2 linked regions of the Longispora fulva genome follow. Each later gene encodes a partner of the first gene's protein in a complex. Links are inferred from orthologs where the notes say so. Each region holds a gene or a part of one and is shown in the gene's direction. Other genes may lie near its edges. The genes, in order: secA and secY.

Evidence for each region.
Region 2: the proteins of secA (region 1) and secY are in contact, whole or in part, in a crystal structure (PDB 3DIN), measured with the Thermotoga maritima proteins. The link is inferred for Longispora fulva from one-to-one orthologs. Residues at the interface, in WP_004082002.1 of Thermotoga maritima: Glu261, Ala262, Arg263, Lys300, Ala301, Arg302, Thr303, Ile304, Ile305, Leu323, Tyr324, Asp325, Pro326, Val329, Ser330, Tyr333, Ile336, Lys340, Phe345, Val349, Glu363, Phe364, Tyr374, Ser375, Gly376, Gly377, Glu393, Ile395, Thr482, Ser483; in WP_004081795.1 of Thermotoga maritima: Glu108, Gly109, Glu110, Glu111, Ala236, Glu237, Arg238, Arg239, Ile240, Thr241, Ile242, Gln243, Tyr244, Ala245, Arg246, Arg247, Val248, Thr249, Gly250, Arg251, Arg252, Val253, Tyr254, Gly256, Ala257, Ser258, Thr259, Tyr260, Leu261, Pro262.

The regions. Positions count from the first base shown.
Region 1 is NZ_JADOUF010000001.1:7,076,177-7,084,760, forward strand. The notes cover bases 3,170-6,582. They hold secA (preprotein translocase subunit SecA), read left to right. Parts: upstream 3,170-3,529; coding sequence 3,530-6,382; downstream 6,383-6,582. Other genes in these bases: IW245_RS32610 (GNAT family N-acetyltransferase), read right to left, coding at 3,170-3,401; IW245_RS32620 (Rv3235 family protein), read right to left, coding at 6,464-6,582. Outside these bases: hpf (ribosome hibernation-promoting factor, HPF/YfiA family), read left to right, coding at 1-494; IW245_RS32605 (GNAT family N-acetyltransferase), read left to right, coding at 1,098-2,150; more of IW245_RS32610, read right to left, coding at 2,301-3,169; more of IW245_RS32620, read right to left, coding at 6,583-6,889; IW245_RS32625 (helix-turn-helix transcriptional regulator), read right to left, coding at 7,579-7,809; IW245_RS32630 (DUF6912 family protein), read left to right, coding at 7,878-8,375; IW245_RS32635 (hypothetical protein), read right to left, coding at 8,571-8,584. UniProt on the Escherichia coli protein: Required for protein export, interacts with the SecYEG preprotein conducting channel.
Region 2 is NZ_JADOUF010000001.1:6,770,712-6,778,807, forward strand. The notes cover bases 4,896-7,820. They hold secY (preprotein translocase subunit SecY), read left to right. Parts: upstream 4,896-5,654; coding sequence 5,655-6,986; downstream 6,987-7,820. Other genes in these bases: rpmD (50S ribosomal protein L30), read left to right, coding at 4,896-4,945; rplO (50S ribosomal protein L15), read left to right, coding at 4,948-5,391; IW245_RS31090 (adenylate kinase), read left to right, coding at 7,024-7,677; map (type I methionyl aminopeptidase), read left to right, coding at 7,709-7,820. Outside these bases: rpsC (30S ribosomal protein S3), read left to right, coding at 1-211; rplP (50S ribosomal protein L16), read left to right, coding at 218-643; rpmC (50S ribosomal protein L29), read left to right, coding at 643-876; rpsQ (30S ribosomal protein S17), read left to right, coding at 873-1,160; rplN (50S ribosomal protein L14), read left to right, coding at 1,231-1,599; rplX (50S ribosomal protein L24), read left to right, coding at 1,603-1,917; rplE (50S ribosomal protein L5), read left to right, coding at 1,917-2,480; IW245_RS31050 (type Z 30S ribosomal protein S14), read left to right, coding at 2,480-2,665; rpsH (30S ribosomal protein S8), read left to right, coding at 2,745-3,152; rplF (50S ribosomal protein L6), read left to right, coding at 3,164-3,706; rplR (50S ribosomal protein L18), read left to right, coding at 3,703-4,098; rpsE (30S ribosomal protein S5), read left to right, coding at 4,123-4,761; more of rpmD, read left to right, coding at 4,763-4,895; more of map, read left to right, coding at 7,821-8,096. UniProt on the Escherichia coli protein: The central subunit of the protein translocation channel SecYEG. Consists of two halves formed by TMs 1-5 and 6-10.

The DNA.
Region 1 (8,584 bases):
TTCACGAACCCAATCGTCGTCAGCGCGAGAGCAGTCAACGCGTCGAGATCACGATCGCATCACGAGGGCCCGTCATCCGCTCGGAGGCCTGCGGGAAGGACTTCTACACCGCACTCGACCTCGCGGTGACGAAGCTCGACGCCAGGTTGCGGCGTTCAGCCGACCGGCGTCGCGTCCACCGAGGACACAGCACCCCGATCTCCGTGGCCAGGGCCACCGCCGCTCTGACGGCCAAGCAGATCGAAACCATGTTCGACAAGCCAAGCTTCGCCAAGTCGCAGGAGTCCGACGGCTACGAGCACGAGGAGCACCTGCCCGGCCAGATCGTGCGCGAGAAGACGCACTCGGCCGAGCCGGTCACCATCGATGACGCTCTGTCGCAGATGGAGCTCGTGGGCCACGACTTCTACCTGTTCACGGACAAGGAAACAGGCTGCCCGAGCGTCGTCTACCGGCGCAGGGCGTACGACTACGGCGTGATCCGCCTGTCGTAGCCCGCACAGCGCGACCTGCGGAGGGGCCCCCGAATCCGGGGCGCCCCTCCTGCCTGCGCACGTCGGCGACCCCAAAGCAGAGTTCGCGGATCGGCCACGTGTCGTGACGTCACGCCCGCTCCGGCAGCTCTGTGGCCGCTCGAGGGTACGCGAAGAGAAAGACACCGAAACCTTGCGGCGAGCACGCCGGTCATGAGACCTTCGCCGAGCGCCGAGCGCCGAGCGCCGAGCGCCGAGCGCCGAGCGCCGAGCGCCGAGCGCCGAGCGCCGAGCGCCGAGCGCCGAGCGCCGAGCGCCGAGCGCCGAGCGCCGAGCGCCGAGCGCCGAGCGCCGAGCGCCGAGCGCCGAGCGCCGAGCGCCGAGCGCCGAGCGCCGAGCGCCGAGCGCCGAGCGCCGAGCGCCGAGGCGGCGAACTCCGAGCGCCGAGGCGGCGAACTCCGAGTGCCGAGAGGCCGAACTCCGGGCAGCCGGGACGCCAAGATGCCAGGACCTGCGCCCAGAGCGCCGAGCCCGGGCCCCGAGCCGGACCCCTGGCGCCCCATGCCCCGAAAAGGGCTCGGAAGCGGTGCGCGACCACCTCCCCGGGGAGGTATGGTCGGCCGCGTGATCTCTCTCCGACCGCTCCGTGACGGTGACGCCGAGGACCTCGTCGCCGCGTGCAACGACCCGCTCATCCAGCGGTTCGTGCCCACTCTGCCCGCGCCGTACACCCGCGAGCACGCCCTCTGGTGGATCCGGGACGGCGCGCCGACCGTGGCGGCCAGAGGTGGTCAGATCTGGGCGATCGTCGATCCGTCCGACGACCGGCTGCTCGGTAGTGTCGCCACCCAGCCGGGGACTCTGGGCTACTGGGTCGCGCCATGGGCCCGGCGGCGGGGGGTGGCCACCGAGGCGACGAGGCAGGGCACGGCCTGGGCGTTCGCGCACGGGTACGAGCGGCTCGAGCTCACCACCCATCCCGAGAACGTGATCAGCCAGCGGGTGGCCCTGGCCGCCGGCTTCCGGAGCGAGGGGCTGCGCCGCGCGGCCGAGCAGAGCCGGGGTGGCGGCCGGCACGACATGCTGGTCTGGTCGCGGTTGCCCTCGGATCCGCCGGGGCCGACCCGCCGGCTCATCCCGGACCTGCCGGGCGGCGCCCTGACCGACGGGGTTGTGACGCTGACCCCGGTCGGGCCGGCGGACGCCGGGGAGATGTTCGCGCTGCGCAACCTCCCGGAGGTCGTGGCCAGCAACGTGCCTCCGGTCGAGCTGAGCCGCGCGGAGGTCGAGGAACGCTGCCGGCTCGCGCCCGGTACGTGGCTGACCGGCATCAACGTGGATCTGACCATCCGGGAGGCGGCGACGGGCGCGTTCGTCGGCGAGATCGGTCTTTTCTACCACGAGCCCCCCACCCAGCAGGCCATGATCGGGTATGCGGCGCTGCCGGCCTTCCGCGGCAAGGGCTACACGACCCGCGCCGCGAACCTGATCGCTGACTGGGCGTTCACGCAGGTCGGCGTCATGCGCCTGATCGCGGGCACGGCCCCGGAGAACGCCGGCTCCCAGCGCGTCCTGGAGAAGGCCGGCTTCGTTCGCGAGGGCTACACCCGTTCCCGCCTGCCCGGCCCGGACGGCACCCGGATCGACGACGTCCTCTGGGCCCGCCTGCCCGCCTGACAGATCCCCAAAACCATTTTCTGATCACGGCGACACCTGCCCCGGCACCGTCCAGCGACCCGGCGTCCTCACCACGGGCGTCCCCACCAGCTGGACAGCCGGGCGACTCCCGCCAGCGCTGAACCCGTCATCAAATATTGATCTTGTTTTTCAGCGCGGGTCCGTGGCCAGTTTCGCGCCGACCCACGTGTCGACCCGGGCGCCCCGGTGCACGAGTCGGCCGCGCTGCACGCCCTCGACCGCGAACCCGGCCTTCTCGGCGACCCGGCGGGACCCGTCGTTGCCGACGAGGGCCCGCCACTCGATCCTGGCCAGCCCCAGCTCCTCGAAGCCCCAGCGGGTGATGGCCCGCAGGGCGGCGGTGGCGTGCCCCCTGCCCCAGGCCCCCGGCGAGACCATGAAGCCGACGTCGGCCATCGTGGGGTCGCCGCGGTCGATCCGCAGGTCCATGTTCCCCACCCAGCCGCCGTCCGGGTCACTGATCGCGAAGTAGGCCCCGTCCGCGCGCAGCCACTGTTCAGCCGTGAAGGCCACGAAGCGCTCGGCGTTCCGCCGGGTGTACGGGCTCGGCAACGGCAACCACCGGGTGATCTCCGGATCGGTGCACGCCGCCACCAGCGCGTCGACATCGCCGGACTCCACGGGCCGGAGCAGGACGTCACCGGCGGGGAGCACCGGCTGCGGGGCGCTGAACACCCTGGTCCGCCGGCTGTCCACGGTCGGGAAGCCGAGCCGGCCGTACCGGTCGAGGTCGGCCGGGAGCAGCGCGCCGATCATGCCGTCGACCGGCTCGCCGGCCCTGTCGATCAGCGCCTCGCGTTGCAGCCCCTCCATCACGAACCCGGCGCGCTCGGCCACGAGCCGGGACGGCAGGTTGCCGGCCTTGGCCCGCCACAGCAGCCGCTGCACCCGCAGCGTGTCGAAGACCCACCGGCAGACGAGCTTGAGCGCCTCGGTGGTCACGCCCCGGCCCCGGCCGCCCGGGGCGACCCAGTAGCCGATCTCGGCGACCCGGGCGTCGGCGTCGTGGTCGACCACCCCGATGGAGCCGAGCAGTTCGCCGTCGTGGTCGAAGATCCCGAACTGCCCTTCCGACGCGCCGGTGACGAACCCGACGGCGTGCTCCATGAGGTACGGGACGGGCACCCGGGTCCACCGCTGGATCGCCTGGTCCTGGCAGGCCGCGTAGACCTGGGGGGCGTCGGAGCCGCGCCACGCGCGGAGTACAAATGCATCGGTCCTGAATTCCACCCTCAGATCATGCGTGCCCGGCTCCGCTGTGAGCGAACAGGATTTTTCGGAACACCAGGGTGGGGTCGTCACTGGGGGGATTGCCGCCTACGATGGTCAAGCGAATACCTCCCAGGGAGTGCTGACCCGTGTCGATTTTTGAAAAGCTTCTCCGCGCCGGCGAAGGCCGCATGGTGCGCAGGCTGAAGGCCATCGCCGACGCCGTGAGCTCGATCGAGGACAACTACGTTGACCTCAGTGACGAGGAGCTGCGCGAGCAGACCACCCTCTTCAAGGAGCGGCTCGACGAGGGCGAGACTCTCGACGACCTGCTCCCGGAGGCGTTCGCCGTCGTCCGCGAGGCGACCAAGCGGGTCCTCGGCAAGCGGCACTACGACGTCCAGATCATGGGCGGCGCCGCCCTGCACTTCGGCAACATCGCCGAGATGAAGACCGGTGAGGGCAAGACGCAGACGTGTCTGCTGCCGGTCTACCTCAACGCGCTGGCCGGCAAGGGCGTGCACGTGGTCACGGTCAACGACTACCTCGCCCAGCGCGACGCCGAGTGGATGGGCCGGGTGCACAACTTCCTCGGCCTGACCGTCGGCGCCATCCTGCCGAACCAGTCGTCCGCCGACCACAAGGCCGCCTACGAGTGCGACATCACCTACGGCACGAACAACGAGTTCGGCTTCGACTACCTGCGCGACAACATGGCGTGGTCGAAGGAGGAGATGGTCCAGCGGGGCCACTTCTTCGCCGTGGTCGACGAGGTCGACTCGATCCTGATCGACGAGGCCAGGACCCCGCTGATCATCTCGGGCCCGGCCGAGCAGTCCGCCCGGTGGTATGAGGAGTTCGCCCGCGTCGTCGGTCGGATGACCAAGGGCGAAGAGGGCCACTACGAGGTCGACGAGTCCAAGCGCACCGTCTCCATCTCCGAGTCGGGCATCGCGCGGGTCGAGGACGTCCTCGGCGTCGACAACCTCTACGAGTCGGCCAACACCCCGCTCGTCGGCTACCTGAACAACGCGATCAAGGCCAAGGAGCTCTACAAGAAGGACAAGGACTACATCGTCTCCGACGGTGAGGTCCTGATCGTCGACGAGTTCACGGGCCGCATCCTGCACGGCCGGCGGTACAACGAGGGCATGCACCAGGCCATCGAGGCCAAAGAGGGCGTGGAGATCAAGCAGGAGAACCAGACCCTCGCGACGATCACCCTGCAGAACTACTTCCGGCTGTACGAGAAGCTGGGCGGCATGACCGGTACGGCGCAGACGGAGGCCGCCGAGTTCAACAAGGTCTACAGCGTCGGCGTCGTGTCCATCCCGACCCACCGGCCGATGATCCGCGTGGACCGCGCCGACGTCATCTACAAGACGGAGATCGCCAAGTTCGAGGCCGTCGTCGAGGACATCGTCGAGCGGCACAACCTCGGCCAGCCGGTCCTCGTCGGCACCGTCTCGGTGGAGAACTCCGAGCTGATCTCCAGCCTGCTGAAGAAGCGGGGCATCCCGCATGCGGTCCTCAACGCGAAGTACCACGCGCGGGAGGCCGAGATCGTCGCCCAGGCCGGGCGCAAGGGCGGCGTCACGGTCGCCACGAACATGGCCGGCCGTGGCACGGACATCCTGCTCGGCGGCAACCCGGAGTACACGGCGGCGTCTGAGCTGCGCAACGCCGGCATCGACGAGGAGAACGAGAAGTACGCGGAGCTGTGGGAGGCCGCCCTCGAGCGCGCCGAGGAGTCCTGCGCCGAGGACAACGAGGCCGTCATCGAGGCCGGCGGGCTCTACGTCCTGGGCACCGAGCGGCACGAGTCCCGCCGGATCGACAACCAGCTCCGGGGCCGTTCCGGCCGGCAGGGCGACCCGGGCGAGTCCCGGTTCTACCTGTCCCTGCAGGACGAGCTGATGCGCCGGTTCCGTTCCGGTGCCGTCGAGGCCGTCATGGACCGGTTCAACATCCCCGACGACGTGCCGATCGAGTCGAAGATGGTGTCCCGCCAGATCAAGGGCGCGCAGACCCAGATCGAGGGCCAGAACGCCGAGGTCCGCAAGAACGTCCTCAAGTACGACGAGGTCCTCAACAAGCAGCGCCAGGTCATCTACGCCGAGCGCCGCCGCGTTCTCGACGGCGAGGACCTGCACGAGCAGGTCCGGCACATGATCGACGACACGATCGCCGGTTACGTGCAGGGTGCCACCGCCGACGGCTACGCCGAGGACTGGGACCTCGAGCAGCTCTGGACGGTCATGAAGCAGACCTACCCGGTCGGCGTCACGATCGAGGAGCTCGAGGACGAGGTCAACGGCCGCGACGGCATCGAGTCCGAGTGGCTGCTCGAGCGGCTCAAGGAGGACGCGCACACCGCGTACGACAACCGGGAGACCGAGCTCGGCGAGGCCCCGGTCCGCGAGCTGGAGCGTCAGGTCCTCCTCGCCGTCATCGACCGCAAGTGGCGCGAGCACCTCTACGAGATGGACTACCTCCAGGAGGGCGTCGGCCTGCGGGCGTACGCCCAGCGCGACCCCCTGGTGGAGTACCAGCGCGAGGGCTTCGACATGTTCAACCAGATGCTCGAGGGCGTCAAGGAGGAGACCGTCTCCTACCTGTTCAACCTCGAGGTCAAGGTCGAGGAGCCGGCCCCGGCCCCCGTCGAGCCCGGTGACGTCGTCACCCCGCTCCCGGACTTCAGCGGCGGCGCCGAGCACGAGCACGTCGAGATCCGCGCCAAGGGCCTCGGCGCCCGCGGGCCGCAGCAGTTGCACTACTCGGCCCCCACCATCGACGGCGAGGCCGGCGCCGGCGGCGTCGTGCACCACGAGGAGGCCCCGGCCCTGGGGCTCGGCGTCGGCCCGGCCAGCCCGATGGCTGCCGGAGCCAAGCGGCCGGCGCCCGGGCAGAAGGTCGGCGGGGGGCCCTCGCGGAACTCGCCGTGTCCGTGTGGGTCGGGGAAGAAGTACAAGCGTTGCCATGGGGCTGCTGAAGGCGAGTGACCTGTGCTGATCTGCCCCCGGTGCCTGTGGTGCCGGGGGCAGAACGCTGTCCGGGTGCCGCGTCGGATCTGCCGGCCGCCGCTAGTGGGTGTCCGGCGACGGTGGGCCACCCGGGCGCAGCGACTGGAGGTGGGTGCACAGCCACGCGTCCGCCGGTCGTTCCAGTCGCAGGGTCATCGCCCAGATCCTCGTCGACCGGTGCAGCATCACCACCGCCTCGATCACGGCCGGGGCCGGCGAGGACACCCGCAGGGACGCGATCCGGACCGTTCCCGGAGCGCCCCGCTGCTGCTCGATGTCGAGGACCAGCTGCCGGTGCGCGTCGGGGGCGCAGACCGCGCGCAGCGCCTGGACGGGCCGATGCCCGGTGAGGGCCTCGAGGTAGAGCCGGAGGAAGACCCCGGCAGCCCGGCCGGCCCAGCCGTCCGGTGCCCTGAGCGCGGTCCGGGCGGGGCGCACCCCGGCGGGCCCTGATGGTCCGGTGCCGGCGCGGCCGGCTGTGCCCATGGGGCCGGCTGTCCCCTTCGGGCTGGCTGTTCCCCTCGGACTTGCTCCGCCCCTCGGGCCGACGGCTCCTATGGGGCCGGTAATGCCGGTGGGGCTGGTGGGGCTGGTGGGGCCTGAGGGTCCTGAGGTGCTCCGGCGGGCGGTCGGTTCGGTGCCGGGCGGGGTCGCGCCTGGCGGCGGGGAGGTCCTCGGGCGCCGGGATGCCGCCCATGTGCCGACGGTCCGGGACCCGGGGCCGGATGCTCCTGCCACCGCCTCGGCACCGGGCGTCCCGGACGGAGCCACGTCGTGGCCAACTGTTCGGCGGGCAGCTGCGCTCCCGCCCGGAGTGGCGTCCCGCGCAGTTCCGGCACCACCTGTCCAGGGCGGAGCCGTGCCACCGCCCCCGCCAGGAACGGCACCCCACGCAACCCCGGCACCACCTGTCCAGGGTGGAACAGCGCCCCCACCCGCAGCCGCATCCCGCACCGCCATCCGGGCGGCCTCCCCCCGGGTCAACCCCGGATCATCGAGACACCGCCCACCGCAACAGGACCCGGCGCAGCACGCATCCTCCTCGTACGGCGGCTCGTAGGGTGGGACCGGGCCGATCGTGACATACATGCGAGCCTCCCGAAGCCTACGTTTACCCCCGTTTGCGTTTGGCACGTTCTACTGGGCTTCGGTGGGCGCACGCCAGGCTGGATCGCCTAACCGACACTTTCGTCGGCGATCAGGGGGTTCTCGCGGATCCAGACGGCCGTCTCGGCGTACATCCGCTCGATGTAGAGCTCGACCTCGGCGCGTTCGACCCGCCACTGGCCCCGGCCGCCGATCTTGATGCCGCGCAGCTCACCGCTGCGGACCAGGTGGTACACCTGGGAGGTCGAGACGTTCAGCAGCTCGGCGACATCCGCGAGCTGCAGGAACCGTGGCTCCATGGGGTGGGCCTCCGGGGCGAGGGGTACGGTTTCCTTAGTTTGCCACCGATGGCGTTGAGGAGCAGCACATGCGGGTCTACCTCCCGGCCACGCTTCCCCTGTTGGCCGCCCTGCGCGCCGAGGGTCAGCTGGGCCCCGGCCCGCTCGCCGCGCACGCCGTGACGCCGGGCCTGCGCGAGTGGTATGTGGAGGGTGACGAGGAGGAGCTGGAGTTCGTGGCGTTCACGGCCGCGGCCCAGTCCGCGTTGCAGTTGCTCCGGCACGATCCGGCAGCCCCGCGCCGCCGGGTGGTGATCTCCGCGGACGTGTCCGACGCGCTGGTGAAGCCGGAGCAGGAGCTGGGGTCGAGCCTCGTCGAGCTGAGTTCCCCGGTGAGCCTCAAGGCCGTCGTGTCGCTGCACGTGGACGACGCGGACGCCGAGCGGGACGTCGCTGCGGCGGTCGACGTGGTGCTGGAGGCGCTCGGTGGCGACGAGGACGCCCAGTTCACGGTGGACGGCGCGGAGGACCACGACCTCGCGTGGTACGACGCCTCGGAGCTCGACCAGCTCCTCACCGGCTCATAGACCCACAACCATTAATTGATTACGGTGGGGCCCGACCCGGGTTCCACCGGCCCTGCCCAGCGTGCCCGGCGGCGCCCCGGGCGGGCGGAGTCCCCGGGCCTCCGGTGCCAGCCGCGCGGCCGGCCGAGGACCGCCAGCCGGGAGCCGCCGCTGGAGACCGGGTCAGGTGTCGCCGTAACCGTCTGATCTTTCGGGTTATTCGCTCCGCT
Region 2 (8,096 bases), 300 kb from region 1 along the record:
GCAGGCGGCCGCTGGCCGTCCGCGCCGCGAGCCGCGCGCCGGTGCCGCCGACCGTCCGCGTCGCAGTGGTCGCTCGGGTGCGACCGGTACGACCGGGCACAGCACTGAGGCTGGACGTGCGGCTGCGGCCGAGTTCGGCGGTACCAAGAACACCGACGCCGCTGCTGCTGTTGAGGCCGCTCCGGTGACTGAAAACGGGCAGGAGGGCTGACCTGACATGTTGATGCCACGTAAGCCCCCGAAGGGCTTCCGTAAGCCGCACAACCCCAAGCGGTCGGGTGCGGCCAAGGGCGGCACCAGGGTTGTCTTCGGTGAGTTCGGCATCCAGGCTCTGGAGCCGGCGTACGTGACGAACCGGCAGATCGAGTCGGCACGTATCGCGATGACCCGTCACATCAAGCGTGGCGGTAAGGTCTGGATCACGATCTTCCCGGACCAGTCCATCACGAAGAAGCCCGCCGAGACCCGCATGGGTTCCGGTAAGGGTTCCCCCGAGTGGTGGGTCGCGAACGTCAAGCCGGGTCGGATCCTGTTCGAGATGGCGTTCCCGAACGAGGTGATCGCGCGTGAAGCAATGCGACGCGCGATCCACAAGCTGCCGATGAAGTGCCGCATTGTTAAGCGCGAAGTGGGTGAGGCGTGATGGCAGCGGTTACTCCGGCTGCTGAGGTTCGGGAGATCTCCGACGAGGAGCTCAAGACCCGACTCTCGGAAGCCAAGGCGGAGCTGTTCAACCTTCGGGTGCAGGCGGCGACGGGGCAGCTGGACAACAACCGGCGGCTCCAGACGGTCCGGCGTGAGGTTGCCCGGATCTACACGATCATGCGCGAGCGCGAGCTTGGTCTGAGCGCCGCGCCTACTGAGGTGGCGTCATGAGCGAGACCGTGAACGAAACCGCTGAGACCGAGGAGCGCAGCCGTCGTAAGACGCGCGAGGGCCTGGTCGTCAGCGACAAGATGGACAAGACCGTCGTCGTGGCTGTCGAGGACCGGGTCAAGCACCCGCTCTACGGCAAGGTTCTGCGGCGGACTCGTAAGCTCAAGGCGCACGACGAGCAGAACGCCTGCGGCATCGGCGACCGCGTTGTCCTCATGGAGACGCGTCCGCTGTCGGCCACCAAGCGTTGGCGGATCGTGGAGATCCTCGAGAAGGCCAAGTAAGTAACCGGCTAGTTCCGCCAGGCTCTGCTGCTGTGGGCGGTAGAGAACCGGCGAGACAACAGGAGTTGACGTGATCCAGCAGGAGTCGCGACTGCGCGTCGCCGACAACACAGGTGCCAAGGAAATCCTTTGCATCCGTGTTCTCGGTGGCTCCGGTCGGCGCTACGCGAGCATTGGCGACGTCATCGTGGCCACGGTCAAGGACGCGATCCCCGCGGCCGGTGTGAAGAAGGGCGACGTCGTCAAGGCTGTCGTTGTTCGCACCGCCAAGGAGAAGCGGCGGCCGGACGGCTCGTACATTCGCTTCGACGAGAACGCCGCCGTCATCATCAAGGATGGCGGCGACCCCCGCGGTACCCGTATCTTCGGCCCGGTTGGGCGCGAGCTGCGGGACAAGCGGTTCATGAAGATCATCTCCCTCGCACCGGAGGTGTTGTAGACCGTGAAGATCAAAAAGGGCGACACGGTCGTCATCATCGCCGGTAAGGACAAGGGCGCCAAGGGCAAGGTCATCGCGGCCTACCCGACGCTCGACAAGGTCCTCGTCGAGGGTGTCAACCGGGTCAAGAAGCACACCAGCATCCGCACCACCCAGCGTGGCGCGAAGACCGGTGGCATCATCACCCAGGAGGCCCCGATCCACGTGAGCAACGTGGCCGTGGTCGACAGCGACGGCAAGCCGACCCGCGTCGGGGCTCGCATCGACGAGTCCGGCGCGAAGGTTCGCGTCGCGCGCAGCAACGGTAAGGACCTGTGATGACGACGGTTGAGAAGGTGGCCCCGCGCCTCAAGACGCGGTACCGCGACGAGGTCAAGGGCGAGCTGCAGAAGCAGTTCGAGTACAAGAACTCGATGCTGGTTCCCGGCCTGGTCAAGATCGTCGTGAACATGGGTGTCGGTGAGGCTGCTCGCGACGCCAAGCTGATCGACGGCGCTGTCCGTGACCTGACCACGATCACAGGCCAGAAGCCGCTGATCCGCAAGGCGACCAAGTCGATCGCGCAGTTCAAGCTCCGCGAGGGCATGCCGATCGGCGCCAAGGTCACCCTGCGGGGCGACCGGATGTGGGAGTTCCTGGACCGGCTGCTGTCGATCTCGCTGCCCCGCATCCGCGACTTCCGCGGCCTGGACGGGCGCAAGCTCGACGGTAACGGGAACTACACGTTCGGCCTGACCGAGCAGTCGACGTTCCACGAGATCGACCAGGACAAGATCGACCGCGTCCGCGGTATGGACATCACCGTGGTCACGACCGCGAAGACCGACGACGAGGGCCGGGCGCTGCTGAAGCTCCTGGGCTTCCCGTTCAAGGAGAACTGATGGCTAAGAAGGCGCTGATTCTCAAGGCGGCCGCGAAGCCGAAGTTCGCGGTCCGTGCGTACACCCGCTGCCAGCGTTGCGGTCGCCCGAAGGCTGTGTACCGCAAGTTCGGCCTCTGCCGGATCTGCATCCGGGAGATGGCCCACCGCGGCGAGCTCCCCGGCGTGACCAAGGCCTCCTGGTAACCGAACTACTTAGCCACCGCGCTTCGCCGTAGGCCCTAGCAGTACCGGGAACCGCGGCGAGAAAGGCTGATTTAAACCGATGACGATGACCGACCCGATCGCAGACATGCTCACGCGTCTGCGCAACGCCAATCAGGCGTACCACGACCAGGTGAAGATGCCCTACTCGAAGATCAAGGCGAACATCGCCGAGGTACTCAAGGCCGAGGGCTACATCACCGGCTGGACCGTCGAGGAGCCCGCTGAGGGCGCCGTTGGCAGGACTCTCCACGTGGAGCTCAAGTTCGGCCAGAACCGGGAGCGGAGCCTCGCCGGCATCCGCCGCGTGTCCAAGCCCGGTCTCCGGGTGTACGCCAAGTCCCCCGAGCTTCCTCGGGTGCTCGGCGGCCTGGGCGTTGCGATCATCTCGACGTCACAGGGGCTGCTCACCGACCGGCAGGCCCGCAAGCGAGGGGTAGGCGGGGAAGTCCTCGCCTACGTCTGGTAAGGGGCAGATACATGTCGCGTATTGGGCGTAAGCCGATTGATGTCCCCTCCGGGGTGGACATCACCATTGACGGCCAGACCGTCAAGGTGAAGGGCCCCAAGGGGTCGCTGGAGCACACCCTCGCCGAGCCGATCACGGCTGAGCGCGAGGAGAACGGCCAGATCGCTGTTATCCGGCCGAACGACGAGCGCAAGGCCAAGGAGCTGCACGGGCTGTCCCGTACGCTCGTGGCCAACATGATCGTCGGCGTGACCTCCGGCTACAAGAAGGTTCTGGAGATCCAGGGCACCGGTTACCGCGTGACCGCCAAGGGCTCGGACCTGGAGTTCGCTCTGGGCTTCTCCCACCCGGTCGTCGTTCCCGCCCCGGCGGGTATCACCTTCGCTGTCGAGAAGCCGACCATCTTCTCGATCGAGGGTATCGACAAGCAGCAGGTGGGCGAGGTCGCCGCGAACATCCGCAAGATCCGTCCGCCGGAGCCGTACAAGGGCAAGGGTGTGCGGTACCAGGGCGAGAACGTCCGCCGCAAGGCTGGAAAGGCAGGCAAGAAGTGACCGCCACGCTGCTCAAGCGCCGCAACGGTGGGGGCATCTCCGCCAGCCGTCGGGTCGCGCGTGCGCGCCGGCACTTCCGCGTGCGCAAGAACGTCAACGGCACCGCCGAGCGTCCGCGCCTGGTGGTCACCCGTTCGCTGCGGCACATGGTCGCTCAGATCGTGGACGACACCAAGGGCATCACCCTGGCGTCGGCGTCCACGCTCGAGGCGTCCTTCCGCGGGGCCGAGGGCGACAAGCGCGCTCTCGCCACCAAGGTCGGTGCACTGGTAGCGGAGCGCGCCAAGGCCGCCGGGATCAGCGCTGTGGTCTTCGACCGCGGTGGCGACCGGTACACGGGGCGCATCGCCGCCCTGGCCGACGCGGCCCGCGAAGCCGGACTTGAGTTCTAGAAACCGTCACGAGAGGAGAGTCTGATGCCAGGAGCACAGCGCCGTGGCGGTGGGTCCGGTACCGCTGGCACGAGTAACGAGGGTGGTGGCCAGGGCAACCGTCGCGACAACCGTCGCGAGGGCGGTCGGGGCCAGGCCCAGGAGAAGACGCCGCACCTCGAGCGCGTGGTTGCTATCAACCGCGTGGCCAAGGTGGTCAAGGGTGGTCGTCGGTTCAGCTTCACCGCGCTCGTCGTGGTCGGGGATGGCGACGGCACCGTAGGTGTCGGATACGGCAAGGCCAAGGAGGTGCCCGCGGCGATCGCCAAGGGTGTCGAGGAGGCCAAGAAGCACTTCTTCAAGGTGCCGCGGATCGGTTCGACGATCCCGCACCCGGTGCTCGGTGAGGACGCGGCGGGCAAGGTCCTGCTGAAGCCCGCCAGCGCTGGTACCGGTGTTATCGCCGGTGGTCCGGTGCGCGCCGTGCTGGAGTGCGTCGGTATCCACGACGTGCTCTCCAAGAGCCAGGGTTCGTCGAACGCGATCAACATCGTGCACGCGACGGTCGCTGCTCTGAAGTCGTTGGAATCGCCGGAAGCCGTGGCCGCGCGCCGTGGTCTCCCGGTCGAGGATGTCGCACCGGCCGCCATGCTGCGGGCTCGTGCGGCGGCTGCGGGGGCATGACATGGCACGCCTGAAGGTCACCCAGCTCCGGTCCGGTATCGGCGGCAAGCAGAACCAGCGGGACACGCTGCGGACGCTTGGTCTGAAGCGGATCAACGATGAGGTGGTCAAAGAGGACCGTCCCGAGATTCGGGGCATGATCAAGACCGTGATTCACCTCGTCAAGGTCGAGGAGGTCGAGTAGCGATGACGATCAAGGTTCACCACCTGCGCCCGGCTCCCGGTGCGAAGACGGACAAGACCCGCGTTGGTCGCGGTGAGGGCTCGAAGGGCAAGACCGCCGGTCGTGGCACGAAGGGCACCAAGGCCCGTCGTTCCGTGCACCAGTGGTTCGAGGGTGGGCAGATGCCCATCCACATGCGCCTGCCGAAGCTCAAGGGTTTCAAGAACAAGTTCAAGGTGGAGTTCCAGGTCGTGAACCTGGAGCGTCTGGCTGAGCTGTTCCCGAACGGCGGCACCATCGGCGTTCTCGAGCTGGTCCAGGCCGGCGCGGTCCGCAAGGGGCAGCTCGTCAAGGTTCTCGGTTCCGGGGACCTGGGCGGCGTGAAGCTCGACATCTCGGCCAACGCGTTCAGCGCGTCGGCCAAGGAGAAGATCGAGGCTGCCGGCGGCTCGGTTACCGAGCTGTAACGAGTTGGCGATGGACCCTGTCCAGCGGCCGTCCTCCCCAGCACAATGGGGAGCGGCCTCCGGGACAGGGTCCATGCTCGTTCGGGGTGTTTTCGACTGCCCCGGATGAAATAGTCCGGCCGGCCCTCCTGACCGGAGGGGGCATGTGCTGTTAGAGTCCGGTCGCATATAGGCTTCACCCCCCCATGCGGTGGGCCCGCCGGGCCCAACACCGCTCACCGGCAATCGGCCGCCCCCCGTGGCCGCTCGCGCAGGAGGATCTGTTGCTCTCCGCATTTTTCAGTGCGTTTCGCACGCCTGACCTGCGCAAGAAGCTGTTGTTCACGCTGTTCATCGTCGCCATCTACCGGTTGGGCGCCACGATCCCCAGCCCCGGTGTGAACTACGGCAACGTCCAGCGGTGCATCGAGCGGATGAACACGGGTGACACCAACGAGGTGTTCACCCTGCTCAACCTGTTCTCCGGCGGGGCGCTCCTGCAGCTGACGGTGTTCGCGCTGGGCATCATGCCCTACATCACGGCGAGCATCATCCTCCAGCTGCTCACCGTGGTCATCCCGCGGCTCGAGCAGCTGAAGAAGGAGGGGCAGTCGGGGCAGGCCAAGATCACGCAGTACACGCGGTATCTGACGCTGGGTCTCGCGGTCCTGCAGGCCTCCGGGTTCGTGGCTCTGGCCAAGTCGGGCCAGCTCTTCCAGAACCGGTGCAGCACGGGTGACACCGAGCCGATCCCGGTCAGCACGATCATGCCGAACTGGCTCACACTGACGTGCCTGGTCATCACGATGACCGCGGGAACCGGTGTGATCATGTGGCTCGGCGAGATGGTCACGGACAAGGGCGTCGGCAACGGCATGTCCGTCCTGATCTTCACCTCGATCGCTGCGCGGCTCCCCGCTGAGGGCCTGCAGGTCTGGTCGCAGAACAAGTGGAACTTCGTCATCATCGTCGCGATCGGCCTGATCGTCATCGCGCTGGTCATCTTCATCGAGCAGGCGCAGCGCCGGGTCCCGGTGCAGTACGCGAAGCGGATGGTCGGCCGCCGGATGTACGGGGGCACGTCCACCTATATTCCGCTGAAGGTCAACCAGGCCGGCGTCATCCCGGTCATCTTCGCCTCGTCGCTGCTGTACCTGCCGACGCTCGGCCTCCAGCTGATGGACCAGAACAACCTGCCGGCGTGGGGCAAGTTCATCAACAAGTGGATCATCCCGCAGGAGAGCTGGGTGCACATCACCCTGTACTTCGCGATGATCCTGTTCTTCACCTACTTCTACGTCGCCATCACGTTCAACCCGACCGAGGTCGCGGACAACATGAAGAAGTACGGCGGCTTCATTCCGGGTATCCGCCCGGGCAAGCCGACCGCCGAGTACCTTGACTTCATCCTGAGCCGCATCACGCTGCCGGGTGCGATCTACCTCGGCATCATCGCCGTCCTGCCGAACCTGTTCATGGGTCTGGCCGGTGGCAACAAGCAGAACTTCCCGTTCGGTGGTACGGCAGTGCTGATCATCGTCGGCGTGGGCCTGGAGACGGTCAAGCAGATCGAGAGCCAGCTCATGCAGCGCAACTACGAAGGGTTCCTGAGGTAGTGGCGCGGGTTGGCAGGCGCAGTGAGGTGGTATCCGCGTGAGGCTCGTTCTGGTAGGACCACCCGGGGCCGGTAAGGGCACCCAGGCGCAGTTCATCGCGTCGCACCTCGCGGTACCGGGGATCTCCACCGGCGACATCTTCCGGGCCAACGTGACCCAGAAGACTCCGCTCGGGCTCGAGGCGAAGCGGTACATGGACGCTGGCGACCTGGTCCCGGACGAGGTCACCATCAACATGGTCCGCGACCGGCTGGCCGAGTCGGACGCCGTCGACGGGTTCCTGCTCGACGGCTTCCCTCGCACCGTGCCGCAGGCCGTAGCGCTGGACAAGCTGCTCGTCGACCTGGGCTTCACGCTGGACCTGGTGCTGGAGCTCGTCGTGGACGACGACGAGGTGATCCGTCGGCTGTCCGGCCGGCGGATGTGCCGCAGCTGCGGTCGGATCTGGCACGTCGAGTTCGAGCCGACGGTCAAACCGGGCGTGTGCGACAACTGCCAGGGCGAGCTGTTCCAGCGCGACGACGACAATCCGACGACGATCGCCAACCGGTTGCGGGAGTACGCGGAGAAGACCGCGCCACTGGTCGACTTCTACGGCGCCCAGGGCAAGCTGGTGGGCATCGACGCGACCGGACCGGTCGAGGACATCACGAACCGGGCGATCGACGCGCTCCGGTCCTACGGGGGCTGACCAGCCTCCGCCAAGTAGCGGGGATTCGAACTTGTACGGCGACGATATCCAGATCAAGTCCGTCGAGCAGTTGCACAAGATGCGGGCGGCTGGCCTGATCGTTGCGGACACGCTCGCGAAGCTGCGGGCGGCGGTGCGCCCGGGGATCTCGACCGGCGAGCTCGACGCCATGGCGGAGGAGCACATCCGGTCGGTGGGCGCGGTCCCGTCGTTCAAGGGGTACCACGGCTTCCCGGCCACGATCTGCGCCTCCGTGAACGAGCAGGTCGTGCACGGCATTCCGTCGACGAAGCAGGTCCTCCGCGAGGGGGACCTGGTGTCGATCGACTGCGGGGCGATCCTCGACGGCTGGCACGGCGACTCGGCGATCACGGTCCCGGTCGGCGAGGTCCGCCCGGAGTTGCTCACGATGATCGAGG